Regions from separate parts of the Janthinobacterium sp. Bl 1 genome, predicted to be linked through region 1. Evidence: riboswitches for the same ligand, from Rfam matches in the RefSeq annotation. Region 1 holds a riboswitch; the other holds the start of a gene.
What was found. Region 1 has a riboswitch for thiamine pyrophosphate ahead of AC4BCN_RS20795 (TonB-dependent siderophore receptor). Riboswitches for the same ligand answer to the same signal wherever they lie in the genome.

Region 1 (15,295 bases):
GACATCAGCGCCAAAGCCAGCCTGGCGATGTTGCAGGACGCGGTCGCCAGGAAAGCGATGTTCAGCGGCGGTTTCAGGGGCGATAGGGTCCGGCCCGAGGATATTCCGATGCTGGCGCGTGAAGAATATTGCTACAACTGGTATGTGGCGGCGTTTAAGGGCATGCTGAGTGGTATCACGATTCGTTTGCGCCACGGCGACAGCGGCGCAATCAGCAAGAGTATCTCGACCGAAATCAACCAGCCGCGCGGCTTGACGATGGGGGAAATCGAAAAGCCCGGCATGCAATACCTGGGCACGCACCACCAGAAGCCTGTCCTGATCGATTTCGACCACGAAGAGGGGGCCAAGGCCGTCGGTTACGTGATGGGCCTGAACTCTGTGACCGATTATTGGGACACGACGGCCCATCTGCTCGACGATACGCGCCGCGAACAGGGCGGCGTCAACGAGCGGCGCGAGTGCTTGCAGGGAATGGCCGCGGACGGCGGGTTCGCCACGCTGAAACCGTATCAGGATTACGCCTGCCGCATCGACGGCGGCAAGGCATTGATCGCGCTGTACAACAATTTCGTAAAGGCATGGGACCGCGCTATCGACGACCGCACGCGTTCGGCTTCCACCGACTGTGTTAGCCAGGAGTTGCCATGTGGCAGCCCACCGGCGCGGCTGTTGCGCGAGGCCGGGCCGGACGACTCCACCGTGCAGATCGTCCTGACGCAGCCCGAGGAGCAGGACAAAACCATCAAGGAAACCTACTTTCGCGCCGTGACCCAGGCCAGCCTGGCGGCCGGCTACCTGTATGTGGAAAACCAGTATTTCCAGTATGAAGATTGGGCCGCGCATTTGCTGAGCGAGCGCAAGAAGGTGGTCGCCGCCTGGAAGGCCGGCAGTGTCAAGGCGGGCAAGATCTTGCAAGACATGCCGGTCATGCACGTGTTCATCGTCATTCCGGTGCCGGAACGCGCGCAGATGGTGCCGCGCACCCACGACACGCTGGCGGCGCTGGGGCAGCACGCTGGCATGACGGGGCAAAACACCATGATCGACGACTACAACAAGCGACCGAAAACCCGGCGTGTCAGGGCAGGATTCGGCATTTCCACCGAGGCGGAAGTCAAGTTGCCCGACGTGGTGCGGCATTCCAACGGCATCAACAAACCCGGCGCGATGATGCTTGAAAGCGAATTCGGGCTGAAGGTCTCGGTGGCCATGCTCAATGTCAGCGCGTTCGACACCAACCGCTGGCGCTACCGTGAAATCTACATCCACTCCAAATTGATGCTGGTCGACGACGTGTTCATGACCTTGGGCAGCGCCAACCTGAACCAGCGCAGCATGGCCGTCGACAGCGAAATCAATATAGCCACCATCGACCGCCGCGTGGCCCGCGATTTGCGCAAGCGGGTGTGGCGCATGCATAGCGGGGGATTGGTCGATGGCGGGGGCGGGACGAAGGCGGAGATTGTGGATGCCTTTGAAAAGTGGGGAAACTTAATGAAGGCCAATCGAACGAAAAAGCTGGCAAAACAAGGCGGAGCAAAATTAAAAAAAATGATTGGTTTTTTGTTGCCATTAGAAGATAGCCGAAGTTCTACTATACGTCTGGGGTGAGCATGAAACAGTATCAAAATATATTCATTCGTCTGCCATGTTCCGTATTGGTAGTTCTCCTGTATATCCCTTTATTCGCCTGCAAAATGCCAAACGACAAAGAAGAAGTCTTGCCACGCAATCAAAGCCTGCCCCTCTTCAATCCGCATGTCCCTGATTTCATTTGTGAAATCGAATCGAACAAGGTGCCGCCCATCGATGCGCAAGCCGAGGACTGGTTTCTCGAAGCACGCGCCTTGGAAGATCCTGAAATTTTTGTGGAAGACCGCGATTATAAAAAAATCATCGATCTGACGCGTCAGGCGGCGCAGCGTTTGCACTGGAAGGCGATGCTCAATCTGGCCAGCCTGTATGTGGAAGGACGCGATCCTTTAAATGGTGAGGAAGAAGCGGTGCAACTGGTGGAAAAAGCGATGCGGCTGGGCATACCGGCGGCCTACGACCGGATGGGAACGTATTATGCGAACAGTACGGGTGTGACAGGCGATACCACCCGGGCTTATGCCTTCTGGCAAAAGGCGGCTGTCATGGGAAATCCTCAGGCGATGGCATTTTTAGGAGAAAAATTAAGAGCGGGAACAGACGGTGCTATTCCTGGATATTGGGCCAATATTCCTGTAGCGATAAAAATGATGGCGTGTGCGCTTTCTCAAGGATATGGGCCTGCTGCGTTTAACCTGCACTATTTGTATGCAATACCAAGAGCTGCAAATGGCGATGAGATTGGCGATCGAACTCCTGCAACCAAACAGCGTGCTCTAAATGTATTGCATGAGGGAGTCAAGTTTGGCTGCGCAGAATGTGCGAGCGCATTGGCAATTGAATTCGGTTCACCTTTTGATCTTGCCGATATGCTGGCGCCATATGTGGACAAGGCTCGTGGAGAGCGATATGCCGTACTTAGTAACGCCCTCGGCTTCAACCCCAATGCGCGCTTCCCCAACCTCGATAAAATATTGCCATTGCCACCGGCCGATCTGCCGCCGTGGGATGGCAACAAAGATGCCTTGCTCGACGCCGCCATGGGCGTGCGTCCGCCGCCAGCCATTCCGCAGCCAGGCGCTGCGTCGCTTTTCAAAAAACCATATTTCCTGGCCGCCGGCTATGCGCTACATCCCACCGGCTTGCACAGCGACGCGCCGACCGCGCCATTTTCCGCGTATTGGCAACCCGCCCAAGGGCAGGGTTTGACGGAACCGGCCTGGCTGTTCGGTGAAGGCGAAGAGTTCCGCCATTTCAGCGTGCTCGATGCTGCAGGAAAGACCCGTTACGGCCCCGTGATATGGGAACAGTGCCTGACGATATGGCACAACCATGGGGTAGTGGAGCCGCGCGCGGCGCGCGGCTTGCTGCGCGAGGTGGCACGGCCCGAGCCATGGTTGAGCTGCGCTTGCGACCAGGCTTGTCCAGTCAGCGGCGTCTGGCAACCGTGGGTGGCGGCCGACCATCCGCTGCAGGCCATCGTCAACCAGTACTGGCGCCAGGCCTGGCTGACCCAAGGCGCGCCGTTCCCGCGACCGTGCCGCGACTGGCTGCTCGATTTGCCAGATGACGACGTGACGTGGCATTTGATGGATGCCTCCCTTCCCGATCTTGGATAAGGCTGAACGCTAGCGATATCTCTCATAGGCGACCCTGTCCCAGCCTAAGAAATAGTTTCTATCTGCATATCCGACCTGGCCCCGGCTCCCTAGGCGGGTGCGGTCTTTTTTTTCGCCGCGCTGACGATGAAGGGCCGCTCTGAGTCACCGGTTTGTGCTCCCGGCATCGTCCGCACTGTTCACGCACCACCGCCGGCCGCATTGGCTGTGCCACGTATAATTCCTCGCACTATCCACCGCTATTCATTTTCGACAGGCCCACCATGTCCCTGACTCCCGATTCGCTGCCTGACTGGCAAACGTTTGAAGCGGCATACGCCGTTGAAGAAACCTGGTTCAAGCTGGCCAGCGCGTCGCTGGCAGTGCTGGGCGCGTCCCGATTCAAGGACCAGGCATTTTCAGCGTTTGCCTTCAACGCCGTCTCGTTCCCATCCCTTTCGCTGAGCTTTGACACCGATCCCGACAACCGGGCGCGTGGTGACTACCCGCCGGACTGGTCGAACGAGTGCATGGAAGTCGATGTGCCGGAAATTGGCCAACTATGGGAAGAGGGGCATGCAACGATAGAAGGCGCGCTGCTCGAGCTGATCGACGCTGCCGATGACGACTTGCTCGATGCCATCGAGGAAGGCTATCTGCACAGCCTGAGGAAAACCATGGTGCGGCTTGAGACGCGCCATGCTTTCGAGCAGATCAGGACCTGCGCGCGATTCTGGACCGTGGTCACGCAAATCGATGCCGATACGGATGAAGAGGAACGGCTGCTCGACCAGGTGCGGCTGGCGGCAATGGCCAGCCATGCATGAGGGGCTGACTGCTATATCAGGGCTTTCCAGGCCCTGACTTCGGCGTCCGTGAGCATCGGCCCCCAGCCGCCGCGCGGCGCCGTATCGTGCTGCGCATAGTGCGCAAGTTGCGGTACCGCCACATCATGCCGGACACAGATGTCAAGCACGGCTTCCAGCTGGCGCCGGCTTGCCGGAAGGTCGTCGGCATGCCAGGTACAGGCGCTCGTTTCCAGCACATGCTGAACAAGCTGCTCCAGCGTGCCGAGCAGGTGCCCGGGTATTGCCGTGCGGATGTCGTCCGGCCAGGGATCGCCCATGCCCGTCACAGCCAGGGAAGCAAAGCCGCGCTCCCAGGCCGCAAAATCCCCAGGCGCGACCTGCGTTACTTTCCATATGTGGCCGGCGAACGCGGACAGCGCCGGATGGTGAATGTCGAAGCGCAGGCAAAAGCGCTGCAGGCACGTCACGGCAATGCATTGCCTGGCGATCACGGAGAGAGTGTCTATTGATATATTGTGCATAAATTGACGGCGTTTCAAAAATAATGGCTGGTCTCGGCTGAGTGCCTGCCTCTCAGCTCCCTGGCGCAGGCTGCTTCAGCTTGAATCATTTCTCAAAGACAAGCCAGGACCAGCTCACCCCCGCCTGGCGGTTCTGTGGCTGGACGGATGGCGCCTGCGTGCTCAGCATGACCTTGAGCCCATGCCGCATCGCCAGGTCTGCCGTTTCACTGGCGGCTACGTCAAAGATGCGGCGGCCTTCCGGAGGCGGACCATGCCTTAGGGAAATGACGAGTACTGCGCCCGGCTTGAGCAATGCGCTGATATTGCCCATCGCCTCCATTCTTTCTTCCGCTGCCAGATGCATCCAGACGGCAGCGACGACAATCAGGTCATACCTGGTGTGGCGCGCGCCTATCGTGGACAGGGCGGGCAGGCTATCGTTGATCCATTCAAGGTTGGCCAGGGCATGCGCCTGCATGCCCGCTGCGCGGAAGGCGGCAACGGGCTCAAGCGCGATCACCGTGTGCCCCAGGCTTGCCAGCCACGCCGCGTCGCCGCCGGTTCCGGCGCCGATGTCGAGCACGGCGCCTGGCCGCGTCGGCAAGAGATGGGCAACGGGACGGTATTTATCCAGGAAGGCAACGCTTTCATATCGGGCGATGAGCCGCTCTGCATTGTCTGCATAGCCCTCGGTGCCAGGGACAGTGGATGAGTCCATGGGATCCTGCATGATCAGCGGGCGCATCTGGCGATGGTCATCACGGTTGTTTTCCCGCTTGCTGACGCGCCTGCCGCAAGGCCTCCACCGGCAACTGGAAAAAGCGCGGCACCATGGCTGGCGATAAATCGTCGCCGCTCTCCGTCATGGCCAGGCGACCGCTCAGCAGCAGCATCACGTAGCCGTGGCCCAGCGACCAGCCGGCGCTGGCGGCAGCCTTGTCCCAGCGCGGGTCGAGGCCCGCTTCGCGCACGGCGGCACCAGCCGTCTGCAGCACGTACTGGAAGCACGCTTGCGCCGCTTCCAGCAGGGCCGGGAACTGGCGCACGTCCTGGTGCTCGAACATCAGCCGGTAGTGGGCCGGTGCGGCCAGGGCGAATTCGATGTATTGCTGGCCCAGCAGCTGAAAACGCTGTTCGGAGGGCAGGCTGCCCTGCGGCGGCAGTTCCGCCTCCCATTTGGCGATCAGGCTGGCAAAACCGGCCGCCGCCACCTCGGCCAGCAAGGCTTCTTTGCTGGGGAAGTGGCGGTATACGGCGGCGATCGATACGCCCACCGTGCGCGCCAGTTCGCGCAGCGAGAGGGTGGCGTCGTGCTGCTGCGCCAGTTGCGCGATGGTGGCGGCGACCAGGGTGTCGCGCAGGTTGCCATGGTGATAATTGCTACTTGTGTTCATTCTATGTTATCGCTGTTCACATTGTCGTGTATGATGGTCATGTTATCACTGAACACATGGAGAGCACATGCAAGAGATGAGCAACGTGGTACGCGCCGTGGCCATGCCGCCCGGCGCCAGCATCGCCCCTTTGTACCAGGGCAGCAACCTGGCCGACGCGTATGCCGTCGGCCTGCCCAGCGCTGGTGTGCGGCAGATGGATATGCAGGCCCTGGCGCGCGTGGTGCTGTGCAGCCAGCCGCGCTGGGCGCAGTGGCTGCTGGCGGTGCGCGACATTATTGTCACGCCCTTCGGCATCAAGACGGCGAAACAGCTGGCGGCCAAGCCTGATGGACGCATCGGCATCTTTCGCATCTACGCTGTCAGCGATGATGAAATCATCGTGGGCGAGGACGACAGCCACCTGGACTTCCGTTTGTCCGTGCTGCGCAACCGGGACGCGGGGCTGCATGGCAGCATCACCTTTTCCACCGTCGTGCATTGCCATAACTGGATAGGGCGTAGCTACATCCTGCTGATCCGGCCATTTCACAAGCTGGTTGTGCGGCGTACGCTGGCGCGCGCCGTCAAGGGAGGCTTTGCCTGAGCAGGGAAGGGCTGCGGCGGTGCGGGCAATCTTGCTTATTCATGGCCGGTATTGCATACTGCACCACCAGCCTCATCACGATTCCCATGAACGATACGCTTCTCCTGCTGGGTTTTGCCACCACGCCGCTTGAACTGATTTCCTTTGTCCTGGCACTGACAACCGTTGCGCTGAACATCCGCCAGAATCACTGGGCGTGGCTGTTCGCCATCATTTCCTCGGCCGCCTACGGTTTCGTGTTTTTCGAGTCGCGCCTGTATGGCGACATGGCTTTGCAACTGCTGTTCATCAGCGTCTCGTTCTGGGGCTGGTACCAGTGGCTGCACCCGGCCAGCGGCGGCAAGACCCTGCCCGTCACGCGCCTCGATGGTCGCGGCTGGCTGGCTTGCGCCGTAGGCTGGCTGGTCGGCTTCCTGCTGATCGCCTGGCTGCTGACGACGACGGATACGGACGTGCCGCACGCGGACGGTTTTCTCACGGCAGGCAGCCTGGTGGGGCAATTCCTGCTGTCGCGCAAGAAGCTGGAAAACTGGATCGCCTGGATCATCGTCGACGTGCTGTACGTGTGGCTGTATGTGCACAAGGGCCTGACCCTGACGGCCGTGCTGTATGCGTTCTTCGTCGTGATGGCCATCATCGGCTTGCTGGCGTGGAGAAAGTCGGCGCCGGCCGCGCCCGATGCGATGGTCCTCAAGTGATGGGCAACTGCGTGCGCGTGGCCATCCTGGGCGCGGAATCGTCGGGCAAGTCGACCCTGGCGGCCGCCCTGGCCGAGCGCTACGGCACCGTCTGGGTGCCCGAGTATTTACGTGAATTTGTCGAAACGCAGGGCAGGGTGCCCGTCTCGGCCGACCAGTTTGGCATTGCGCGCACGCAAGTCGAACGCGAGGCGGCAGCCGCCGCGCAAGCGCGCAACTTCCTGTTTTGCGACACGACGCCGTTGATGACGGTCGTCTACAGCCGCCATTATTTTGATGGCGCCGATGCACAGCTGGCGGCGCTGGCCGATGCCACGCAGTACGATCTGACGTTGGTGACGGCGCCCGACAGCCCGTGGGTGGCCGATGGCTTGCAGCGCGAGTCCGAAGCCGTGCGCCAACTGATCTACCGCTACCTGCTCGACGAGCTCGACGCGCGCGGCATTGTGTACCACGTGCTGCACGACAGCCTGGAGGCACGCCTGGAACAGGCGGCGCCCTTGCTGCAGCAGGCGCTAGCTGCAGCGCCTGCCATTTCCCTCAATTAAAAATCAAACTGGGCCGACACCTTGAACGTGCGGCTGGCGCCCGGATACAGATAACCATCGGACTCCGGCGTCACGTCGCGCCAGTAGAACTTGTCGGCCACGTTGTTGACGCTGGCGCGCAGCACGGCGCGCGTGCCGGCGATGCGCGTGGCCCAGGCGGCGCCCAGGTTGAACACGTTGTACGACGGCACGAAGGTCGTGTTGTTGTACTCAAACGCTTTCTTGCTAGCAAACTCCCAGCTGCCATTGACGCTCAAGCCCGCCACCTGTTGCACGGCGTAGTCCGCATGCACGGCTGCCTTGAAGGCCGGCACGTTGGGCACGCGCTTGCCATCGAGGGTGGCATTGCCCGTGCCTGACTGCTGGCTGTTCAGGGCCGTCACGGAGGCGCCCAGGCTCAGGTTGGAAGTTGCCTTGCCCTGGGCCGACAATTCCAGTCCACGGTGCTGTGCCTGGCCTTCGCGCACGAAGTAGCCTGCGGCATTCTGGAATTCCAGGCCCTTGCGGATCTGGAACAGGCTGGCCGCCACCATGAAGTCCGGCGTCACATCCATCTTCGCGCCAAGCTCGATCTGCTTGGAGCGGCTGGGCGTGAGTTCTTCGTTGGCATTCATCGCCTTGCGGTCGGCCGTGCCGCCATGTTCCATGCCTTGCGAATAGGCCGCATACACGGAGACATTGTCGAGCGGGGTGTAGACGAGCGAGACGTTGGGCAGCAGGAAGTCGTGCTTGGCGCGGATTTCCTTGTCGGCCTTCAGCACATACTGGTAGCCGTCGACGTCGATATGGCGCAAGCCGCCATGCAGCTTCCAGTTCGGCGCCAGGCTGACGATATCCTGCACGAAGACGGAGTTTTCCGTGTCCTTGCGCACCAGGCGTACGGGGCCTTGCACGCCGGTCGACATGTCGACGATCTGCGGGTGGTAGATGTTGCTCACGCCAGCCCAGTCATACACGTACAGTCCCGCGCGGTCCTTGCGGCGGAAGGTCGAGACGCCGGCCGTGAATTCATGGCGCAGGCTACCGGTGGCGAACTTGCCCTGGATCATGGCTTGCGCGCTCAGCGGTTTTTTCGTCTCGCCCAGGCTGCGGTAGTCATACACGTCGTAGTCGCCATTGCCGCAGAAGCCAGGGTACAGCTCTTGCGCACTGCAGCCGTAAGGGAAGGCCGTGTAGTCGTCGCGCTTGAACGAGTGCTGGTTGGCCGACAGGGTGGCGCGCCAGTCGTCATTGAATGCGTACTGGAAGCGCAGGCCGATATTGCTGGTGACGGTTTCCACGGGGCGCGTCCACGGCTGCAGGTTGAGCATGGCGTCGGCGCTGATGCCGGTCGGCAAGGTCGTGTTATTCAGCAGCTGGAAGCCGGGCGCCGTCGCCTGCGCCTTGTCCTGGTAGTCGGCATCGAGTTGCAGCAGCGCTTGCGGCGAGATTTGCCAGTCGAAGGCACCGGAAATGAACTTGCGGTTGCCATCCGCGCCCTTGATGTAGGAGCGCAGGCGCTCGGCCGCCACGTTGACGCGGTAGCCGAAGCGCGTGTCTTCCAGGCGGCCGCCCAGGTCGACGGCGCCATACACGGTGCCACGCTCGCGCGTTTCCACGGTGACGCTGCGCAGCGGCGCGGCGGTGGGGCGCTTGACGATGAAGTCGATCACGCCGCCCGGCGCGGCCACGCCTGCCTGCAAGCCGGCCAGGCCTTTCAGCACTTCGATGCGTTCCTTGTTTTCCAGCGGAATTTGCGTGTCGCCAGGAATGGCCACGCCATCCTTGCGGTAGCTGGAATTGTTGTCGAGCTTGAAGCCACGGATGGAAAACTGTTCCGCATAGCCGACGGCGTTGTAGGCATCGTTGATGCTGGCGTCGAGCTTGACGGCATCGCTGAGATTACGGATCTGCAAGTCCTGCATGTCTTTTTGCGAAATGACGGTGACGGACGCCGGCGTCTGCAGCAGCGGCGCGTCGGAAAAACCACCGACGGAGGCGCGCTTGGCGGCCGGCGCCTTGCTGGCCGTGACGACGACTTCGGCCATGCTCTGGGCCTGTGGGTCGGCTGCTTCGGCGGCGTCATTCGCGGCAAAGGCCGGTGCGGCAAACGCGTGCAGGATCGCCAGGGTCAAAACAGAAACGGATAAATTCGGTGTGGACATAGATTGCTCGTGGTTCAAGCCGTCTCTGTAAGGAGCACGGCAGGCTGCTTGTTCGGCTGGCGCCAACGCAGGAGCTATCAAAGGAGGGAGGTACTTTGCGCTTTCCTTCGCTGGCATTATCCAGATCAGGTACGAAGGGTATCTCTCACCCGGATGACTGCTCCAGGACCCCTAGCGAAACGACAGCTTAGCATGAAGCACGGCCAGCTGTCCCACCCTGCTGACCGTTTTACAACAGTGTGGTGCGAATCTACAGGCTCAGTTCCAGCACCTTGCGGCTGATGGCGGGCGTGATTTCACGCTGTTCGCCCAGCGCCGTCATGCCGTGCGCTTCCAGGGCGGACACGACGGCGTCCACGCTGGCGTGGTTCAGGCCGTAGTCGGCCAGACGCGTCTTGACGCCCATGTGGCGGAAGAAGAATTCCGTGCGCGCGATGGCCGCCTCGATGCGGCCATCTTCGTCGCCGCCGTCCAGGCCCCAGACGCGGGCCGCGTACTGCAGCAGCTTGGCGCGCTTGGCCTGCTTGCGCACGCGCAGCATGCTGGGCAGGATGATGGCCAGCGTCTGCGCATGGTCGAGCTCGTACAAGGCCGTCAATTCGTGGCCGATGGCGTGCGTGGACCAGTCCTGCGGCACGCCCACGCCGATCAGGCCGTTCAAGGCCAGGGTGGCGCTCCACATCACGTTGGCGCGCACGTCGTAGTCGTCCGGATGCGACAGGGCCTTCGGGCCTTCCTCGATCAGGGTCAGCAGGATGCCTTCGGCGAAGCGGTCCTGCACGGAGGCGTTCACAGGGTAGGTCAGGTATTGCTCCATCACATGCGCGAACGCATCGACGACGCCATTGCCCACCTGGCGCAGCGGCAAGGTGAACGTTTTCGACGGGTCCAGCACGGAGAATTTCGGATACACCTTGCGGCTCATGAACGAGCGCTTTTCCTGCGTGGCCTTGCGCGTGATCACGGCCGAGCCATTCATTTCGGACCCCGTGGCCGGCAAGGTCAACACGGTGCCGAAGGGCAGGGCGGCCTCGACGATCTTGCCGCCCTTGGCCAGGATGTCCCACGCCTCGCCCTCATGCAGGGCGGCGGCGGCGATGAACTTGGTGCCATCGACCACGGAGCCGCCGCCGACGGCCAGCAGGAAATCGATGCGCTCGCTTTTCACGAGGGCCACGGCCTGCATCAGCGTTTCATAGCTGGGATTGGGTTCGATGCCGGCAAACTCGATCATCGTATGCCCGGCCAGCGCTGCCTTGACTTCATCGTAGACGCCGTTCTGCTTGATGCTGCCGCCGCCATACGTCATGAGCACTCTCGCCTGGGGCGGGATCAGCGCCGTGATCGCGGCGATCTGACCCTGGCCGAAGAGGATTTGCGTCGGATTGTAAAAGTCGAAATTGAACATGGGGCTCCTGCCGCTGGGGTTTAGGCTGTTGCTGAGCCATGATTATGGCCGAACGGGTGGAAACGTGTCGTGGACGCTTGAGCTTTTCGCCCGCGCGGTGGAGAATGCAGCCGATGTCACCACCACGCGAAAAAGGAATGCGCATGACCACCGTCCCACTGGAAGAATCCGGCTTGCCGGCCACCGCGCTCGACATGCACCGCGCCATCGGCGCCACCATCGCCGCGCTGCAGGCGCTGGACTTGAACAGCCAGCGTTTTGAAGCGTGCACGGACCCGGAACTGCGCCGCGTGCTCGCGCATGCGGGCGACACGAGCCGCAAGGAAGCGGCCATGCTGCTCGAATGGATGCGCCGCCGCGATGCGCGCCTGGACACAGCCATGAAGGAGGCGCTGTTCAAGGCGGGGCCGATTGTTGCCCAGTATCACTATGACGAGAAAATATTGTAACTATTGGTTTGTTGTTGTGGCGTACCATGCGCCACTTTCGTATTGCTTCGCGTAGACTGTGCCCCTAATTAAATTTAACGCCGGACAGCCGCGGCTGTCCGGTGTATTCCAGGGGGCTTTTAGAAATGAAATCATTACCATACCGAGAAGGCAGCTGGTTTGCCGTGCCCTTGCCGGGCGGCGGTTATGCCGTCGGCGTGGTGGCGCGCAGGGCGCCTGCCGGGCGCATCATGCTGGCGTATATGTTCGGGCCGAAACGCGACAGCTTGCCCACGCTGGACGAGCTGGAAGGCTTGCGGCCGGAACAGGCCGTGCGCCGTCTGCGCACGGGCGACATGGCGCTGCTCAACGAGCGCTGGCCCCTGCTGGGCGACAGTCCCCACTGGAACCGTGACGACTGGCCCATGCCGGCCTTTATCCGCCGCAACGAATCCTTGCAGCGCGCTTGGCGCGCCAGCTATGCGGACGCCGATCCTGCCAAGCTGAATCGCGAGGAATCGATCCCCTTCGATACGCCGGGCATGGAAAGCGATTCCCTGTACGGCTACGGGGCGACGGAATTGTTGATGAGTAAATTGCTGGCGCAGGAGCAGGCGTCGGTTTGATTGCTGCTGCGTGGTGTTGATGTTGGAGCAGCGTAGGTCGGATTACGCGGTGCCCGCTAATCCGACCTACATCGCCTGCACCGCTGGCGCGATTATTTTTACGCCGCTGGCAAGCTGATCTGAAACGCCAGGCCGCCGCCTTCGCGGTTGCGCACCTGTAATTCGGCGCCGTGGCGCAGCAGCACGCGGTCGACGATGGCCAGGCCCAGGCCTGCGCCATTTGCCTGCCCGCGCGCCGTGTCGAGGCGGGTGAACGGTTTCATCAGCTGCTCGATCTTTTCCGCCGGCACGCCCGTGCCGTGGTCCTGCACCTCGATGATCACCTTTTTCGCGCCGTGACTGGTGCGCACGTGGCAGGCGATGTCGATTTCCGTCACGTCGCTGCCCGGCGTCTTGCCATAGCGGCGCGCATTCTCGATCAGGTTGTTCAGCACGCGGCGCAAGTCGGTGGGGTTGCCCATCGCATGCGCGCCATCGGCGATGGTGGCGTTGATCTTCACGTCCGGCAGGCGCATCGCTTCGCGCGTCATGTCGCCCAGCAAGCCGCTCAGGTCGACGTCCGTAAAGCTCGACGTTTCCGTCGGCTTGGCATAGTCGAGGAACTGGCCGATGATGGCGTCCATCTGCCCGATATCGGACTGGATGCCTTCGCGCGCCTCGTCCGACAGGTTGGCCATTTCCACTTCCAGCTGCATGCGCGCCAGCGGCGTGCGCAAGTCGTGTGAAATGCCGGCCAAAATCACGGCGCGGTCCGATTCCACCTGCTTTAAATCATCGACCATCTGGTTGAAGCTGCGGTTCGCCTCGATGATTTCGATCGGGCCTTTTTCCGGCAGCGGCGCCGGCTGCTTGCCCTTGGCGATGTCGCGCGCGGCAGCCGTCAAACGCGACAGCGGCAGATTGATCAGGCTGGAAATGATGGCCGCACCCAGCAGGGACAGCAGGGATACCAGGCTGGCCCAGCCCAGCCACTGGAAGCCCGTCAGGCCGCGCAGGCGCTCGCGGTCCAGCATCAGCCAGTACTCGTCGTCGTCGATCTTGAAGCTGACCCAGAAGCCGGCCACGCCATTGACGCGCGCGGAAAAGCGCGTGTCCTTGCCCAGCTTGGCCTTCACCAGCGCCTCGATCTCGGGCATCAGGTAATTGTCGGGCGGCGGCTCGATGCGGTCGTCCTCTTCCAGCGAGAAGATGCGGATGCCTTCATTGCTGACGAGGTCGAACAGCAGCTCGCGCCGCAGCTCGGGAGCCGAGTGCGTCAGTGCCGCATGCGTGATGGTGACGACGGATATGATCTGGGCGGAAATCTGCTGCGCCTGCGGCTCACGCTGGATGACGGAAATCATGCCGATCCAGGTGATCATGCTGACGGTGGTCAAAGTGCCGAGCAGCAAAAAGGTGCGCCAGAACAGGCCGCTTTTCAGCCGCGCCAGGCTGATATCGGGAACAAGCTTCATCATGCCTCGCCTGCGATCAGCGCGGCTGTCCGTCCGGAATGAAGACGTAGCCGAGACCCCACACGGTCTGGATGAACAGCGGGCTCGACGGATCGGGTTCGATCAGTTTGCGCAGGCGCGAAATCTGCACGTCCAGGCTGCGGTCGAACACTTCATATTCGCGGCCGCGCGCCAGTTCCATCAGTTTCTCGCGCGACAGCGGCTGGCGCGCATGGCGGGCAAACACTTTCAGCACAGAAAATTCACCGGTCGTCAGCGGCACCGTTTCGCCATTCTTTTTCAGGGTACGCGTGCCCAGGTCCAGCACGAAGTCGCCGAACTCGAAGGTTTGCGGCGTTTCCGACGGTGCGCCCGGGATTTCATCGGGGCCCTTGCGGCGCAGCACGGCGCCGATGCGGGCCACCAGCTCGCGCGGATTGAACGGTTTTGGCAGGTAATCGTCGGCACCCATTTCCAGGCCCACGATGCGATCCACATCCTCGCCTTTGGCCGTCAGCATGATGATCGGCGTCTGGTCGCCCGCGCCGCGCAGGCGGCGGCAGATCGACAGGCCGTCTTCGCCCGGCAGCATCAGGTCGAGCACCAGCAGGTCGTAGCGTTCGCGCAGCCACAACTTGTTCATGGCCGTCGCGCTCTCTGCCGTGAAGACGTTGAAGCCCTGTTCGGTCAGGTAGCGCCGCAGCAGGTCGCGCAGGCGCACATCGTCATCGACCACCATGATTTTTGCCTGGTGGCCGTGGATCGATTGCGTTGTTGTATTGCTGCCGGTAGTGGAGGTTGTGGTCATTTAAGGTGTCGTGTTATCTTATATTAGTTGCTATAGTAACGCCTCGCGCGGCGTCGGCAAGGGGCTGTGGCGACCCATTACAAAGTGTTACAAACTTTACCCAATTACTCTTACTGCACCGTGTAAAGCATCATACACTGGGGCCACAGTGGAAATCAGCTTTAGTTTATACGGCATCGCGGAAGAGGAACTCAATGAATATCTTTACTAAAAAAATTCACGCCGCTCCCAGCGCAGCTATTGCCGCACGTACAGTTGTGCTGTCCGCATTTGCCGTGTGTTCCGTGTTTGCCGCCAGCCTGGCGTCGGCGCAAAACCAGCCGCCGCCACGCCGTGACGACCAGCAGCAAATGCAGGCCCAGCGGTATGAACAGGTACAGCGCAGCAACAGCAATGATACGCGACTGCGCGAACAGCGTGACGCACGCAGTTTCGACACGCGCGCCGAAGAGCAGCGCCGCGCCAACGAAGGCGCCGACGCTTCGCGCCGCACGGGCCGCATGACGCCCGACGAACGCCGCGACCTGCGCCGCCAGATCAACGAAGTGGGCCAGGACATCTATTCGAATCCGCCGCGCCGCTAGGCACCGCGCACCCCATCCGACAGGGCCATCTCGCAAGACATGGCCCTGTCTGCATTTGGCCACCAACATTATTGCCGAGTCAGGCATACGGCCATTCCCCGTGATATTGTTCTAACGCAATGAGGTAATTCT
Region 2 (15,295 bases), 2.9 Mb from region 1:
AACCATTTGCTCGCCGCCATGCTCGACGCCGATTTCGCGCGCCTGGCTCCCCATCTGGAGCAAGTGCCGATGCTGCTCGGTGACGTGATCTATGATTCGGGCGACAAGCTGCAACATGTGTATTTCCCCACCACGGCCATCGTTTCGATTCACTACCTGCTGGAAAACGGCGGCTCGTCGGAAATTGCCGGTGTCGGCAATGAAGGCGTCGTGGGCGTGTCGCTGTTCATGGGCGGCAACTCGACGCCGAGCCGCGCCGTCGTGCAGACGGGCGGCGTCGGCTACCGGCTGAAGGCGCATTTGCTGATGGAAGAATTCGACCGCGCCGGTCCCGTCATGCGCTTGCTGCTGCGCTATACGCAAGCCTTGATCACGCAAATGTCGCAGACAGCCGTGTGCAACCGCCACCATACGGTGGAACAGCAGCTGTGCCGCTGGCTGCTGCTGACCATGGACCGCCTGCCGAACCGCGAGCTGACGATGACGCAGGAGTTGATTGCCAACATGCTCGGCGTGCGCCGCGAAGGCGTGACGGAAGCGGCCGGGCGTTTGCAGACGCGCGGCTTCATCAGCTACCGGCGCGGCCATATTTCCGTGCTGGACCGCGCCGGCCTCGAAGGCCATGTATGCGAATGCTATGGCGTGGTCAAAAAGGAATTCACGCGCCTGTTGTCGGACGTGCGCCAGCGCCAGGCGCGCTGAACGCCGCATCCTCTCTTTTATCGTTGTCACAGCCCGGGCTACCCCATGCAATCTGTCGAAAACATTCCCCCGCGCGCACCGTCGCGCTGGCCCATGGCGCTGGCGTTCTCGTTCAGCGCCATCGTGCTGCTAGCCATCGGCCTGCTGGCCTGGCGCGCGCCGTTCGAGACGGCATGCGTCATCGATGCGCTGGTCTTCTTGCTGCTGATGCTGCTCGTGGCGCTGTACCGGCGCACCCTGGCCGCCAGCCTGCCTCGCCAGCTGCTCAAGGCGGGCGCCTTGCAGGATGCGATTTTCAACAGCGCCAATTTCTCGTGCATCGCCACCGATGCGCAGGGCGTGATCCAGATTTTCAACGTGGGCGCCGAACGCATGCTCGGTTATGCGGCGAGCGACGTGGTTGACAAGCTGACGCCGGCCGGTATTTCTGACGCGCAGGAAATCGTCGCGCGCGCGGCCGCCCTCAGTGCCGAACTCGACACCGTCATCACGCCCGGCGTGGAAGCGCTCGTGTTCAAGGCCACGCGCGGCATCGAAGACATCTATGAACTGACCTACATCCGCAAGGATGGCAGCCGCTTTCCCGCCATCGTCTCGGTAACGGCCTTGCGCGATGCGCAAAGCAAGGTCATCGGTTACTTGCTGATCGGGACGGACAACACGGTGCGCAAGCAGGTTGAAGCGGAACAGGCGCTACTGGACCAGCGCCTGCGCGAACAGCAGGCATACACGCGCTCGCTGGTCGAAACCAACAATGCGGAGTTGACGAAGGCGCGCCAGGTGGCGGAAAAGGCCAACCGCGCCAAGTCCGAATTTTTGTCGAGCATGAGCCACGAATTGCGCACGCCGCTGAATGCCGTGCTGGGCTTTGCGCAGCTGATGGCCTCCGACGTGCCGCCGCCGACCGTGCCGCAGCAGCGCTCGATCGAACAAATCCTCAAGGGCGGCTGGTATCTGCTGCGCCTGATTAATGAAATCCTCGACCTGGCCATGATCGAATCGGGCAAGGTCACCTTGTCGCAGGAGGCGATGTCGCTGCTCGACGTGTTGCAGGATTGCCAGGCGATGATCGCGCCGCAGGCGGAAAAACGCGGCATCCGCATGCATTTCCCCCGCTGCGGCGAAGCCTACTTCGTGCATGCGGACCGCACGCGCGTGAAACAGGTGATGGTCAACCTGCTGTCGAACGCCATCAAGTACAACCAGGGCGGCGGCACCGTCACCGTCGATTGCAGCCAGCGCGGCGACCAAGTACGGGTCAGTGTGCGCGACAGCGGCGCCGGACTCGACGCGGGCCAGGTAGCCCAGCTGTTCCAGCCGTTCAACCGCCTGGGACAGGAAAACAGCACGGAAGAGGGCACGGGCATCGGCCTCGTCGTCACCAAGCAACTGGTCGAATTGATGGGCGGTACTATCGGCGTCGACAGCACGGTCGGCGTGGGCACTACGTTCTGGTTCGAGCTGGCCGCCAGCAGCGCGCCGGCACTGGTGCTGGGCGACGGCGACGCGCTGCCGCAGGTGCAGGAGCCGCAGGAAAGCCAGCGCACCTTGCTGTACGTGGAAGACAATCCCGCCAACTTGGCGCTGGTGGAGCAATTGATTGCCCGCCGCAGCGATTTGAAATTGCTGACGGCCATCGATGCGCACCTGGGCATCGACCTGGCGCGCACGTATCAGCCGGACGTGATCTTGATGGACATCAACCTGCCCGGCATCAGCGGCTTTGGCGCCCTGCATATCCTGCATGACGACCCGCTGACGAGCCATATTCCCGTGATGGCCCTGTCGGCCAATGCTGTGCCGCGCGACATCGAGAAGGGCCTGGAAGCGGGCTTCTTCCGCTACCTGACCAAGCCGATCAAGGTCGTCGAATTCATGGATGCGCTCGACGTGGCCCTGCACCATGCGGCCGCGCACGGCCTGGCCGACGACATTCACGCAGTACGCTAATTCAGCATTTATTTTTAGGAATACCGCCATGCTTCAAGCCACCGAGATCCTGAACGCCAGCATCCTCATCGTCGATGACCAGGAGGCCAATGTCATGCTGCTGGAACAGGTGCTGCGCAATGCCGGCTATACGCGCATCACGTCCACCATGGACCCGCAAGCCGTGCGGGCGCTGCACCAGCAGCACCGCTACGACCTGATCCTGCTCGACTTGCAGATGCCGGAAATGGATGGCTTCGAGGTCATGGAAGGCTTGCGCGACATCGAGGCGGGCAGCTATCTGCCCGTGCTGGTGATCACGGCCCAGCCCGGCCACAAGCTGCGCGCGCTGCAAGCGGGCGCCAAGGATTTCGTCAGCAAGCCGTTCGACCTGGTGGAAGTCAAAACGCGCATCCACAACATGCTGGAAGTGCGCCTGCTGTACCAGAAGCTGGCCGAATACAACAAGTCGCTGGAACAGATGGTGGAAGAACGCACGGCGGAGCTGCGCGAAAGCGAAGCGCGCTTCCAGCGTTTCACGGAACTGTCGTCCGACTGGTACTGGGAACAGGATGCGCAGGGCAATCTGACGCGCTTTTCCGGCCCCGTGGCTGAAATGCTGGGCATCGGCAGCGAGCAAGAGCCGCAGCGCTGGAATGCCACCGAGCGCGCCTTGCTCGACGCAAAAATTGCCGCGCGCGAACCTTTCCTCGATTTCATCTATAGCCGCGCCAACCTCGACGGCAGCACGCAGTACCTGCAAGTGAGCGGCGAACCGATGTTCGATAATGGCAGCCGCTTCATCGGCTACCGCGGCATCGGCCTCGATGTCACGGAGCGCCATCGCATTGCCTGATTTATACTGGGTGCTATCGATACTGACCAGGAAAAATCATGACTGACAAATCAACGCCGCAATACTGGTTCCCCGCCAAGACCTATGGCTGGGGCTGGGGTTTGCCCATCACGTGGCAGGGCTGGCTGGTGTTCCTGGCCGCGCTGGCGCTGTTCGCCTGCGGCGCCTTCCTGTTTCCGCCGCAAACCATGCTGGTCGGCTACATCGTCTATGAAGTGGCCATCGTTGCCGTGCTCATTTTCATCTGCCAGCTGAAAGGCGAACCGACCAGCTGGCGCTGGGGCAAGAAGAAGTAGAGCGATGTACAAAGACGACACCTGCAAGAAATCATCTGGCCGCGCGGCGTGAACCGCGTATAATTGGCTCGCTGCCGCAAGGCGGCAAACGCTAGGGGTCCTGCCTTTCGCTGTGGAAACACAGTGCAAGCGCGGGTGAGAAATACCCTCCGAACCTGATCTGGATAATGCCAGCGAAGGGAAGCTTTAGGATGAACGCACCCCGCCTTTCCGCGTGCGCGCAGCCGAACCTCCTTAGCTGGCTCCAGGCTTAAAAATAGTCTAGCCAAGGAGCCAAAATGAACGCCAACCCGAAATTCCTCTCCGCCACCGCCACGGTCGACGAAGCCGCCATCGCGCCGCTGCCCAATTCGCGCAAGATCTATGTTGAAGGCAGCCGCCCCGACATCCGCGTGCCCATGCGCGAGATCAGCCAGTCCGACACGGAAGCGTCGTTCGGCGGCGAAAAGAATCCGCCGATCTACGTCTACGACACGTCCGGCCCGTACACGGACCCGGACGTGCAGATCGACATCCGCTCGGGCCTCGATACGCCGCGCCTGCCGTGGATCGTCGAACGTGCCGATACGGAAGAATTGCCGGGCCCGACCTCCGACTATGGCATCGCCCGTCTGGCGGACCCAAAACTGGCCGAGCTGCGTTTCAACCTGCACCGCAAGCCGCGCCGCGCCATTGCCGGCAAGAACGTGACGCAGATGCATTACGCGCGCCAGGGCATCATCACGCCGGAAATGGAATATGTCGCCATCCGCGAAAACATGCGCCGCCAGGAATATTTGCGCGAGCTGAAAGCGTCCGGCCCCATGGGCGAGCGCCTGGCCGACCTGATGGGCCGCCAGCATCCGGGCCAGTCGTTTGGCGCCAGTATCCCGGCCGAGATCACGCCGGAATTCGTGCGCGAGGAAATCGCCCGTGGCCGCGCCATCATCCCCGCCAACATCAACCATCCGGAAGTCGAGCCGATGATTATCGGCCGCAATTTCCTCGTGAAAATCAACGCGAATATCGGCAACTCGGCCGTCACCTCGTCGATCGGCGAGGAAGTGGAAAAGATGACCTGGGCCATCCGCTGGGGTGGCGACAACGTGATGGATTTGTCCACAGGTAAACATATCCACGAGACGCGCGAATGGATCGTGCGTAACAGCCCCGTGCCGATCGGCACCGTGCCCATCTACCAGGCCTTGGAAAAGGTCAATGGCAAGGCCGAAGATCTGACGTGGGAAATCTTCCGCGATACCCTGATCGAGCAGGCCGAGCAGGGCGTCGACTACTTCACCATCCACGCGGGCGTGCTGCTGCGCTATGTGCCGATGACTGCCAAGCGCCTGACGGGCATCGTCTCGCGCGGCGGCTCCATCATGGCGAAATGGTGTCTGGCGCACCACCAGGAATCGTTCCTGTACACGCATTTCGAGGAGATTTGCGAAATCATGAAGGCGTACGACGTGTCGTTCTCGCTGGGCGACGGCTTGCGTCCCGGCTCCATCTACGACGCCAATGACGAGGCGCAGCTGGGGGAACTGAAAACCCTGGGCGAGCTGACCCAAGTCGCGTGGAAGCATGACGTGCAAGTGATGATCGAAGGCCCGGGCCACGTTCCGATGCAGCTGATCAAGGAAAACATGGACTTGCAGCTGGAGCAGTGCGGCGAAGCACCTTTCTATACCTTGGGACCATTGACGACCGATATCGCGCCAGGCTACGACCACATCACGTCCGGCATCGGCGCGGCCATGATCGGCTGGTACGGCACGGCCATGCTGTGCTACGTGACACCGAAGGAACATCTGGGCCTGCCCAACAAGGCCGACGTCAAGGACGGCATCATCACCTACAAGATTGCGGCGCACGCGGCCGACCTGGCGAAGGGCCATCCGGGCGCGCAAATCCGCGACAACGCGCTGTCAAAAGCCCGCTTCGAATTCCGCTGGGACGACCAGTTCAATATCGGCCTGGACCCGGACAAGGCGCGCGAATTCCACGATGAAACTTTGCCCAAGGATTCTGCCAAGGTGGCGCATTTCTGCTCCATGTGTGGCCCGCATTTCTGCTCGATGAAGATCACGCAGGAAGTGCGCGAATACGCGGCCGGCATGGGCATCGCGGAAGACAAGGCACTCAAGCAGGGCATGGAAATCAAGGCCATCGAATTCATCAAGAACGGCGCCGAGCTGTACCGCAAGGTCTGAAGGAGAGCGTGATGCCTGCATTGATATCCATCACGCTCAACGGCGCACCGCACCAGGTGCCGCCGGGGCAAACCCTGGACCAATTGATCGCCGCGCTGTCGCTGGAAAACCAGGCGCTGGCGCTGGCCGTCAACCGCAATGTCGTGCCGCGCAAGGCGTGGCCGGGACAGATCTTGCAAACCCAGGATCAGGTTGAGATCGTCCGCGCCATCGGCGGCGGCTGAAATAAGGAAGAAGACATGAATAGCAACAATAACGACCTGCTGACCATCGCAGGAAAACAGTATCAATCGCGCTTGCTGGTCGGTAGCGGCAAGTACAAGGATTTGCCGCAGACGCGCGAAGCGACGGATGCGGCCGAGGCGCAGATCATCACGGTGGCGATCCGGCGCGTGAATATCGGGCAGGACCCGAACGCGCCCAGTTTGCTCGACGTCGTGCCGCCGGACCAGTACACGATCTTGCCGAACACGGCCGGCTGCTACAACGCCAAGGACGCCGTCTACACCCTGCAACTGGCGCGCGAGCTGCTGGGCGGGCGCAATCTGGTGAAACTCGAAGTGCTCGGTGACGAGAAGACCCTGTTCCCGCACATGCCGGAAACCTTGATCGCGGCCGAGGCGCTGGTCAAAGATGGTTTTGACGTGATGGTCTACTGTAGCGACGACCCCATCCAGGCGAAGATTCTGGAAGACATCGGCTGCGTGGCCGTCATGCCGCTCGCGTCCCTGATCGGTTCGGGTATGGGCATTTTGAATCCGTGGAATTTGTCGCTGATCATCGACCAGGCGAAAGTGCCGGTGCTCGTCGATGCCGGCGTGGGCACGGCGTCGGATGCGGCCATTGCCATGGAACTCGGTTGCGATGGCGTGCTGATGAATACGGCCATTGCCGGCGCGCGCGATCCCGTGCGCATGGCGCATGCGATGAAGCTGGCCGTGCGGGCCGGGCGCGAAGCATTCCTGGCGGGACGCATGCCGCGCAAATTTGCCGCGTCGCCGTCGTCGCCGATGGCGGGCCGCCTGGCGTGACGGTGCCGATGCGCCACACTGTGCTCGTGTTTGCCGGCGCCGATCCGTCGGGTGGCGCCGGCATCGCCGCCGATATCGTGGCGATTGCGGCGCAGGGCGCGCATGCCTTGCCCGTCATCACGGCGCTGACGGTGCAGGACAACGACAGGGTCTTTGGCGTCGAGCCGGTGGCGCCGGAATTGCTGCGCCGCCAGGCGCAGGCGCTGATCGACAAGATCGTCATTCATGCCGTCAAGATCGGCATTCCCGGCAGCGCCGCGAACGCTGCCGTCATTGCGCAACTGATCGCGCAATTGCGGTTGATTCGCCCAAGCTTGCCTGTCGTGCTAGACCCCGTGCTGGCCAGCGGCCATGGCGACGTGCTCAGCCGGGATGATGCCGTGCTGGCGCTGGCGCCCTTGCTGCCAGTGACGACCGTCATCGTACCAAACGGGCCGGAAGCGCTGGCCCTCGGCGGCGCAGACAATTTGCTTGCGCAAGGCTGTGAGAACGTGCTGGTGACGGGCGGCCACGGCGAAGGCGAGGTGATCGTCAACCGCTGGTTCGATGGCGCTGGCAGCGAGCGTGAGTGGCGCTGGCCGCGCTTGCCCGGCGAATTTCACGGCAGCGGCTGCACTTTGGCGTCCGCCATCGCGGCGCGCCTGGCGCAAGGCATGCCGATGCAAGAGGCACTCGATGGCGCGCAACGTTATTGCCATGCGGTCCTGGCCGGCGCGTTTGCGATTGCGCCAGGCCAGCTGATGCCGCAACGATTCATTCAATAGGGAAAATATCATGCGTGGACTGTATCTGGTCACCCCGAACTGGGACGACACCGACCGCCTGCTCGACGTGAGCGAGCAAGCCTTGCAGGAAGGCGTGGCCCTGCTGCAATACCGCCACAAGAGCGCGGAAGCGGATCAGCGGCGCGAGCAGGCGGGCGCCTTGCTGGCGCTGGCCCGCAAGTATGGCGTGCCTTTCATCATCAACGACTTCATCGAGCTGTGCGAAGAGCTCGACGCGGACGGCGTGCACGTGGGCGGCACGGATGCGTCCGTCGCGCAGGTGCGCGCGCGCCTGGGCAAGGACAAGATCGTCGGTGCCTCGTGCTATGGCGACATGGCCTTGGCACGGACGGCTGAGGCGGGTGGCGCCAGCTATGTGGCCTTCGGCGGCTTTTATCCATCGCTGGTGAAAAAGTACCCGGTGACGACGCCGCTCGACATCGTGCTGCAGGCGAAACGCGAGATTGCCTTGCCGTGCGTGGTGATCGGCGGCATGACGCCGGAGAACGCCGCGCCGCTGGCCGCGCGTGGGGCCGACATGGTGGCGGCCATCACTAGCGTCTACCAGGCGGACGATGTAGATATTGCGGTGCAGCAATTCAATCACTTGTTTGCGGCGTGAGCAGTGGCGCGCAGTGCTGGTTTGGGGGAATAATCGGCATATAATAAGAACATCATTCATTACCGAGGTCCCCCACCCATGAGCCAGCCAGCCGCCGCGAAACGCCTTATCCTGATCGTTGACGATGACCAGCTCCTGTTGGAGTTCCTCGGCGAAGTCCTGCGCCATGCCGGCTACGAAACAGCCCTGGCCCATTCGGCCGAAGTGGCGCTGCAGCTGATCGCCCAGCGCGAGCCGGACCTTGCCTTGCTCGACATCCACATGCCGGGCATGTCCGGCCTGGAACTGGCCAAGCGCCTGCATGGCGAGACGGCCGTGCCGTTCATGTTCCTGTCCGGCAGCGGCGACAGTGAATCGGGCAAGCAGGCGGCCGCCTACGGCGCCGTCGGTTATGTGGTCAAACCCGTCGACGAGGGCCGCTTGATGCCCGCGTTTGAAGCGGGCCTGGCGCGTGCCGATGAAATCCGCCAGCTGCGCCGCACCGAGCTGAACCTGAACGCGGCGCTGGCCGCCGGCCGCGAAACGAGCCTGGCAGTTGGTTTGTTGATGGGCAAGTTTCAGACGGACCGCAACACGGCCTTCGAAGTGCTGCGCGACCATGCCCGTTCCAGCCGCCGCAAGATCAATGAAATCGCCAGCCAGTTGCTGCTGGCCGAGGAAACCCTGAACGGCTTGCACGGCGCCTTTTTGAACCGCGCGAAAACCAAGTAAGCGTTTTCCTGGCGCCTGCTTTGCTATGATGTGGCGATACGGCGCGCTGGCGCGCCCGGTTCAACCATACACAGCACACACCACAGGACACACATGAAAACCAAAGCAGCGATTGCATGGAAGGCGGGCGCGCCTTTGACCATCGAGGAAGTCGACCTGGCCGGCCCGCGCGAGGGCGAGGTACTGGTCGAGATCAAGGCCACGGGCATTTGCCATACCGATTACTACACTTTGTCGGGCGCCGATCCGGAAGGTATCTTCCCGTCGATCCTCGGCCATGAAGGCGCCGGCATCGTCGTCGACGTGGGCCCGGGCGTGAAAAGCCTGAAAAAGGATGACCATGTCATTCCTCTGTACACGCCGGAATGCCGCCAGTGCAAATTCTGCCTGTCGCAAAAAACCAATTTGTGCCAGTCGATCCGCTCGACCCAGGGCCGTGGCCTGATGCCGGACGCGACCTCGCGCTTTTCCATCGACGGCAAGCCCATCTTCCATTACATGGGCACGTCCACCTTCTCCAACTATATCGTCGTGCCGGAAATCGCCCTGGCGAAGATCCGCGAAGATGCGCCGTTCGACAAGGTTTGCTACATCGGCTGCGGCGTTACCACCGGCGTGGGCGCCGTGCTGTTCACGGCCAAGGTGGAAGCAGGCGCCAATGTCGTCGTATTCGGCCTGGGCGGCATCGGCCTGAATGTGATCCAGGCAGCCAAGATGGTCGGCGCCGACAAGATCATCGGCGTGGACATCAACCCGGCCCGTCAGGCCATCGCACGCAAGTTCGGCATGACGCATTTCGTCAACGCCAACGAGGTGGAAAACGTCGTCGACACCATCGTGCAGCTGACGGACGGCGGCGCCGATTATCAGTTTGAATGCATTGGCAACACCACCACCATGCGCCAGTCGCTCGAGTGCTGCCACAAGGGCTGGGGCCAGTCCATCATCATCGGCGTGGCGGCGGCCGGCCAGGAAATTTCCACCCGTCCATTCCAGCTGGTGACGGGGCGTGTGTGGAAAGGTTCCGCCTTCGGTGGCGCACGGGGCCGCACGGACGTGCCGAAGATCGTCGACTGGTATATGGAAGGCAAGCTCAACATCGACGATTTGATTACGCACCGCCTGAAGCTCGACGACATCAACCAGGGCTTCGACCTGATGAAGAGCGGCGAATCGATCCGCTCCGTCGTGCTGTACTAATACATTACGCCGTACCACGGCGTTTTTGCGGAGGCTGCGGCCTCCGTTTTTTTTTGCCCGGCGTTCCATCCATCGTCCGTGTCTGCCATCCAGGCCGGTCTTTTTGCAGCCTGTCGCACCGCGCTGGAGTCGTGCTCCATCCGCCGCTAAAGTCAACGCTCCACTACTTTTGCGACGAGGCAGCCATGTCCACTTCCTACCGTTTGATCCTCAGCCTGGCCGGTATCCTGCTTGGCGGCAGTGCGCTGGCCGTGCAGCCGCCGCAGCCGCCCACGCCGCCTGCCCCGCCGGCCGCACCCAGCGTGCAGGTCAGCCGTTCGATCGACAAGGGCGAAAGCTATGCGCTCGTCGACGGCGCCACGGATAGCGAGGGCGTCATCGTCGTCGACAGCGATATTCATTCGCAGCAGGTGGAAAAGCTCAAGCGCTCGATCAAGGGGCCGTTCTTGTGGTTCCGCGACCAGGGGCAGGCCTATGTGCTGCAGGATGCGGCCTTGCTGGGCAAGGTGCGCACGGCATGGCAGCCGTCGAAACAGATCGGCAAGGAGATGAGCGCGCTCGGCGATCAAATGGGCGCGCATGGCAAGGCCATGGGCGAAATGGGCCGCAAGATGGGCGCCCGCAGTCTGGAAAAAGGCAGCGCGCGCGAGTCGGAACAGTTGCGCGCGCTGGGCCGCCAGCAGCAGGAGCTGGGCCGCAAGCTCGGTGACGCTTCGCGCCGCCAGGCGCTGGCGACGAGCGACACGGCGCGCCGCGCGGCCGAGCGCGACGTGGAACGCCTGCAGCAGCAGATGGAAGATGCACAGGAAGAGATGGAAGAGATCAATGATCGCATCGCCGACGTGCACGAGCGCGAGGCCGAGAAAGTGGAGCAGATGTCGCGCCAGATGGAGCAGCGCAGCAAGCCGATGGAAGCGCTGGGCAAACAAATGGGCGACCTGGGCCGCCAGCAGGAAAAAGTCGTCAAGATCGCCGACAAGACCACGCGCCAGGTGATCGCCCAGGCGCTCAGCGAAGGCAAGGCGAAGCTGGTGCGTTAGCCTCTATGCCAGGTGGCGGCCACGGCGCGGTATTGCGCCGGCAACTGCTCCCTGGCGTCGTCCTCGCTGGCATACACGTCATCCTGCACCGTTTCCCACTGCGCATCGCAGCTGAAACGGTACACGCGCGCTTCGTCTGCGTAGCGGCACACGGCCAGGCCGTGGATGGCGATGGGGGCGCCACCATGCTCATTGGTGACGTGGCCGAAGGGCAGGTCGGACCAGGCCCAGGCCAGTACGCGGGCGCCGTCGAGGTGGGTCGGTGGTGTCATGGTATACAGGCTGCGGTGTCGGGATGGTGATTGTAGCGCGCGTGGGTAAAATGCCGCGACCGCTGGACAAATGCACAGTATTTTTAGCCATGCCGGTATAATCACGGGATGCAAAATCTTCTTCACAACCTCAATCCCGAACAATTGGCTGCCGTCACCTTGCCGGCGCAACATGCGCTGATCCTGGCAGGCGCCGGTTCGGGCAAGACCCGCGTGCTGACCACCCGCATCGCGTGGCTGATCCAGACCCAGCAGGTATCGCCACCCGGCATCCTGGCCGTGACGTTTACCAATAAAGCCGCCAAGGAAATGCTCACGCGATTGTCGGCCATGCTGCCAATCAATACGCGCGGCATGTGGATCGGCACTTTCCACGGCCTGTGCAACCGCCTGCTGCGCACGCACTACCGCGACGCGGCCTTGCCGCAAACGTTCCAGATCCTCGATTCTCAGGATCAATTGTCGGTGATCAAGCGCTTGTTGAAGGCAAACAACATCGATGATGAGAAATTCCCGCCGAAGACGGTGATGTATTTCATCAACAACGCCAAGGACCAGGGCTTGCGCGCCACGGACGTGGAAGCGTACGACGCGCACGAGCGCAAGATGGTCGAGCTGTACCAGCTGTACGACGACCAGTGCCAGCGCGAAGGCGTCGTCGATTTTGCGGAATTGCTGCTGCGCACGTATGAATTGCTCAGCCGCAATCAACCGCTGCGCGAACATTACCAGGCCCGTTTCCGCCATATTCTGGTGGACGAGTTCCAGGATACGAATAACCTGCAATACAACTGGCTCAAATTGCTGGCTGGCCACGGCAGCCGCGATGGCGGCGCCCTGTTTGCCGTCGGCGACGATGACCAGAGCATCTACGCGTTCCGTGGCGCCAACGTGGGCAATATGAGCGCCTTCGAGCATGAGTTCCAGGTGAAGAACTTGATCAAGCTTGAGCAGAACTACCGCTCGCATGGCCACATCCTCGACAGCGCCAACGTGTTGATCGCCAATAACAGCAAGCGCCTGGGCAAGAATCTGCGCACGGACGCGGGCCATGGCGAGCAGGTGCGCGTGTATGAAGCCAGTTCCGACTTGCAGGAAGCGCAGTGGATCATCGAAGAGGCGAAAAGCCTGATCGCCGATGGCGCTTCGCGCAGCGAAATCGCGATCTTGTACCGCTCGAATGCGCAGTCGCGCGTGATCGAACACGCGCTGTTTTCGGCCGCGATTCCGTATCACGTGTATGGCGGCCAGCGCTACTTCCAGCGCGCCGAGGTCAAGCACGCGATTGCCTATTTGCAACTGATGGACAATCCGCACAACGATTCGGCCTTCTTGCGCGTGGTCAATTTCCCCACGCGCGGCATCGGCATGCGCTCGATCGAGCAATTGCAGGCCGCCTCGGAACAGTACGGTATTTCGCTGTACGCCTCCGTGCCGTATGTGGCGGGCAAGGCGGGCAGCGTGCTGGCCGGCTTCGTCAAGCTGATCGAAGGCGTGCGTTTCGAAACGCAGCAGTTATCTCTGCCGGAAATGGTCAGAGTGGTGCTGGAAGCCAGTACTTTGCTCCAGCATTACCAGAACGAAAAAGAAGGCGCCGACCGCATCGAGAATCTGGAGCAGATGGTCAGCGCGGCCAGCCAGTTCATTTCCGAGGAAGGTTTTGGCCAGGGCGCACCGGCCCATCTGGGGCCTGCCGCCCAGGCGCAGTCGGGCGCGCCCGTCGTCAACCAGGATGGCATCGAAATCCTCGATGCGGACGCGCCGTTGCCGGCCGTGATGTCGCCGCTGTCCGCCTTCCTGTCGCACGCGTCGCTGGAAGCGGGTGACAACCAGGCGCAGGCGGGCCAGGATGCGCTGCAGATGATGACGGTGCACTCGGCCAAGGGCCTGGAATTCGACAATGTGTTCATTACCGGCCTGGAAGAGGGCCTGTTCCCGCACGAAAGCAGCTCGAAGGAAGACAATGGCGTGGAAGAGGAACGCCGGCTGATGTACGTGGCCATCACACGCGCGCGCAAGCGGCTGTACATGAGCTTTTCGCAGACGCGCATGCTGCATGGCCAGACGCGCTACAACATGAAGTCGCGCTTCTTCGACGAATTGCCGGAAGAATCGCTGAAATGGCTGTCGCCGAAGGTGCAGGCGAACTGGTTCGGCAACCGCAAGTCGGCCTGGGATGAGGCGCCACGTGTGGTCAGCCTCGGTTCGGATAATGCGATTGCGCAAAAGATCGCGCAAAAAGCCACGGGCGGCGGCTGGCGCATCGGCGAATCCGTGGCGCACGCCAAGTTCGGCGAAGGCGTGATCGTCAATATTGAAGGCGGCGGCGGCAATGCGCGCGCGCAAATCAATTTCGGACAGCACGGCATGAAGGTGCTGGACCTGGGGATTGCGAAGCTGGAACGGCTGTGACGGCCATCCGTCACCAACGCGGGCGCTAACAATGTTGTCGCATTACGCGTGGCCTTCGGCCCCGCTAATCCGACCTACCAGGGCCACAATGTTGTCGCTCGCGTAGGCCGGATTCGCGCCCCGTAATCCGACACCATTGTCGGCCTCGCAGCGCCGGATTACGCGGCCGACCGGTGGCCGGCGATCACTCGCCGGTCTTGTCCAGCGACACCGTCTTGCTCTCATCGACGGGCAGGCCGAAGATCTGGCGGTAGGCGGCGTAGAACGAGCAATGCATGATGATGGTGAGTATCATCGACAGCGGCATCATCAGTTGCATCATCAGCTGCGTGCGGCCAAAGATGACGGCCAGCAACTGGCTGGTGACGATGCTGATGGCGAACCAGGTGGCGGCGAAGACGATGAAGGCCGACAGCGAACGCCAGACGGCGAAAAAGCTGAAGAACAGCGCCTTGCCCAGGCTGACTTGTTTCCAGTAGATCAGCGGCGCGGCAAAGCAGAAGGCCATGGCGGCCGGCACGTACAGCACGATGGCCAGCAGGATGCCGAGGCCCAGGCGCGATTCGGGGATGGCGGCGCGTGCCGCTTCTTCCGTCAGTTGCCCGGTGACCAGTTTCCACAGCAAACCATCGTCCACCAGGGTCGAGGCGCCGATGGCAACGATGGCCATCAGGATGTACAGCACGCCCAGGCCGAACAGGGAAGGAAACGCGGGCTTGCGGAAGCCCGAGATCAGCAGGCTGGGCAGGACGCGCTTGCCCTGGTCGATATTCAGGCAGCCTTGCACGAAGGCGACGGAAAACACGGGGACCAGGATGACGGGCAGCAATTGGCCGAGCACGGGCACGATGCTGACGGCCAGCATGCAGAACATATAGCCGAGAAACAGCATCGACATGCCGCCAGGTTGCTTGCGAAACAGGCCAAAGCCTTGTTTCACCCATTGCCAACCTGTACTTGCAGGTAATTTTTCCATATTTAAAACAGTTCCGGAGCAGGTGTGGCGATACGTTCGCGCAGAATGCGTTCGAAATGCGTGGGATCGTGCGGGGTCAGCATTTCCGCTTCGCGCGGCTGGTAATAATCGTACAGGCGCGACAGCCAGAAGCGCAGCGCGGCGGCGCGCAGCATCGGTTGCCATGCCGTTTGTTCTTCGTGCGTAAACGGGCGCACGGCCTGGTAGGCGTCGAGCAGGGCGCGCACTCTTGCCGTGTCGAGCACGCCCGTGGCCAGGTCCACGCACCAGTCGTTGACGGTGACGGCCACGT

Region 2: linked by a shared signal. The riboswitch ahead of thiC (phosphomethylpyrimidine synthase ThiC) and the one ahead of AC4BCN_RS20795 (TonB-dependent siderophore receptor) in region 1 are both predicted to bind thiamine pyrophosphate.

The regions. Positions count from the first base shown of each region.
Region 1 is NZ_CM177086.1:4,608,424-4,623,718, reverse strand. Features, by position in the region: gene AC4BCN_RS20840 (phospholipase D-like domain-containing protein) at 1-1,614, shown strand, start outside; gene AC4BCN_RS20835 (tetratricopeptide repeat protein) at 1,617-3,215, shown strand; gene AC4BCN_RS20830 (hypothetical protein) at 3,479-4,021, shown strand; gene AC4BCN_RS20825 (hypothetical protein) at 4,033-4,494, opposite strand; gene AC4BCN_RS20820 (class I SAM-dependent methyltransferase) at 4,610-5,224, opposite strand; gene AC4BCN_RS20815 (TetR/AcrR family transcriptional regulator) at 5,265-5,900, opposite strand; gene AC4BCN_RS20810 (DUF2867 domain-containing protein) at 5,968-6,486, shown strand; gene pnuC (nicotinamide riboside transporter PnuC) at 6,573-7,184, shown strand; gene AC4BCN_RS20800 (AAA family ATPase) at 7,184-7,732, shown strand; gene AC4BCN_RS20795 (TonB-dependent siderophore receptor) at 7,729-9,876, opposite strand; TPP riboswitch at 9,962-10,059, opposite strand; gene AC4BCN_RS20790 (iron-containing alcohol dehydrogenase) at 10,127-11,284, opposite strand; gene AC4BCN_RS20785 (ferritin family protein) at 11,428-11,733, shown strand; gene AC4BCN_RS20780 (Imm26 family immunity protein) at 11,859-12,338, shown strand; gene AC4BCN_RS20775 (sensor histidine kinase) at 12,437-13,795, opposite strand; gene ompR (osmolarity response regulator transcription factor OmpR) at 13,809-14,510, opposite strand; gene AC4BCN_RS20765 (hypothetical protein) at 14,774-15,163, shown strand.
Region 2 is NZ_CM177086.1:1,183,081-1,198,375, forward strand. Features, by position in the region: gene AC4BCN_RS05365 (Crp/Fnr family transcriptional regulator) at 1-702, shown strand, start outside; gene AC4BCN_RS05370 (hybrid sensor histidine kinase/response regulator) at 748-2,652, shown strand; gene AC4BCN_RS05375 (response regulator) at 2,681-3,487, shown strand; gene AC4BCN_RS05380 (hypothetical protein) at 3,526-3,783, shown strand; TPP riboswitch at 3,867-3,982, shown strand; gene thiC (phosphomethylpyrimidine synthase ThiC) at 4,062-5,975, shown strand; gene thiS (sulfur carrier protein ThiS) at 5,996-6,199, shown strand; gene AC4BCN_RS05395 (thiazole synthase) at 6,215-7,006, shown strand; gene thiD (bifunctional hydroxymethylpyrimidine kinase/phosphomethylpyrimidine kinase) at 7,015-7,770, shown strand; gene thiE (thiamine phosphate synthase) at 7,781-8,392, shown strand; gene AC4BCN_RS05410 (ANTAR domain-containing response regulator) at 8,471-9,103, shown strand; gene AC4BCN_RS05415 (S-(hydroxymethyl)glutathione dehydrogenase/class III alcohol dehydrogenase) at 9,197-10,303, shown strand; gene AC4BCN_RS05420 (hypothetical protein) at 10,489-11,343, shown strand; gene AC4BCN_RS05425 (hypothetical protein) at 11,340-11,615, opposite strand; gene AC4BCN_RS05430 (UvrD-helicase domain-containing protein) at 11,724-14,027, shown strand; gene AC4BCN_RS05435 (BPSS1780 family membrane protein) at 14,212-15,003, opposite strand; gene AC4BCN_RS05440 (homoserine kinase) at 15,006-15,295, opposite strand, start outside.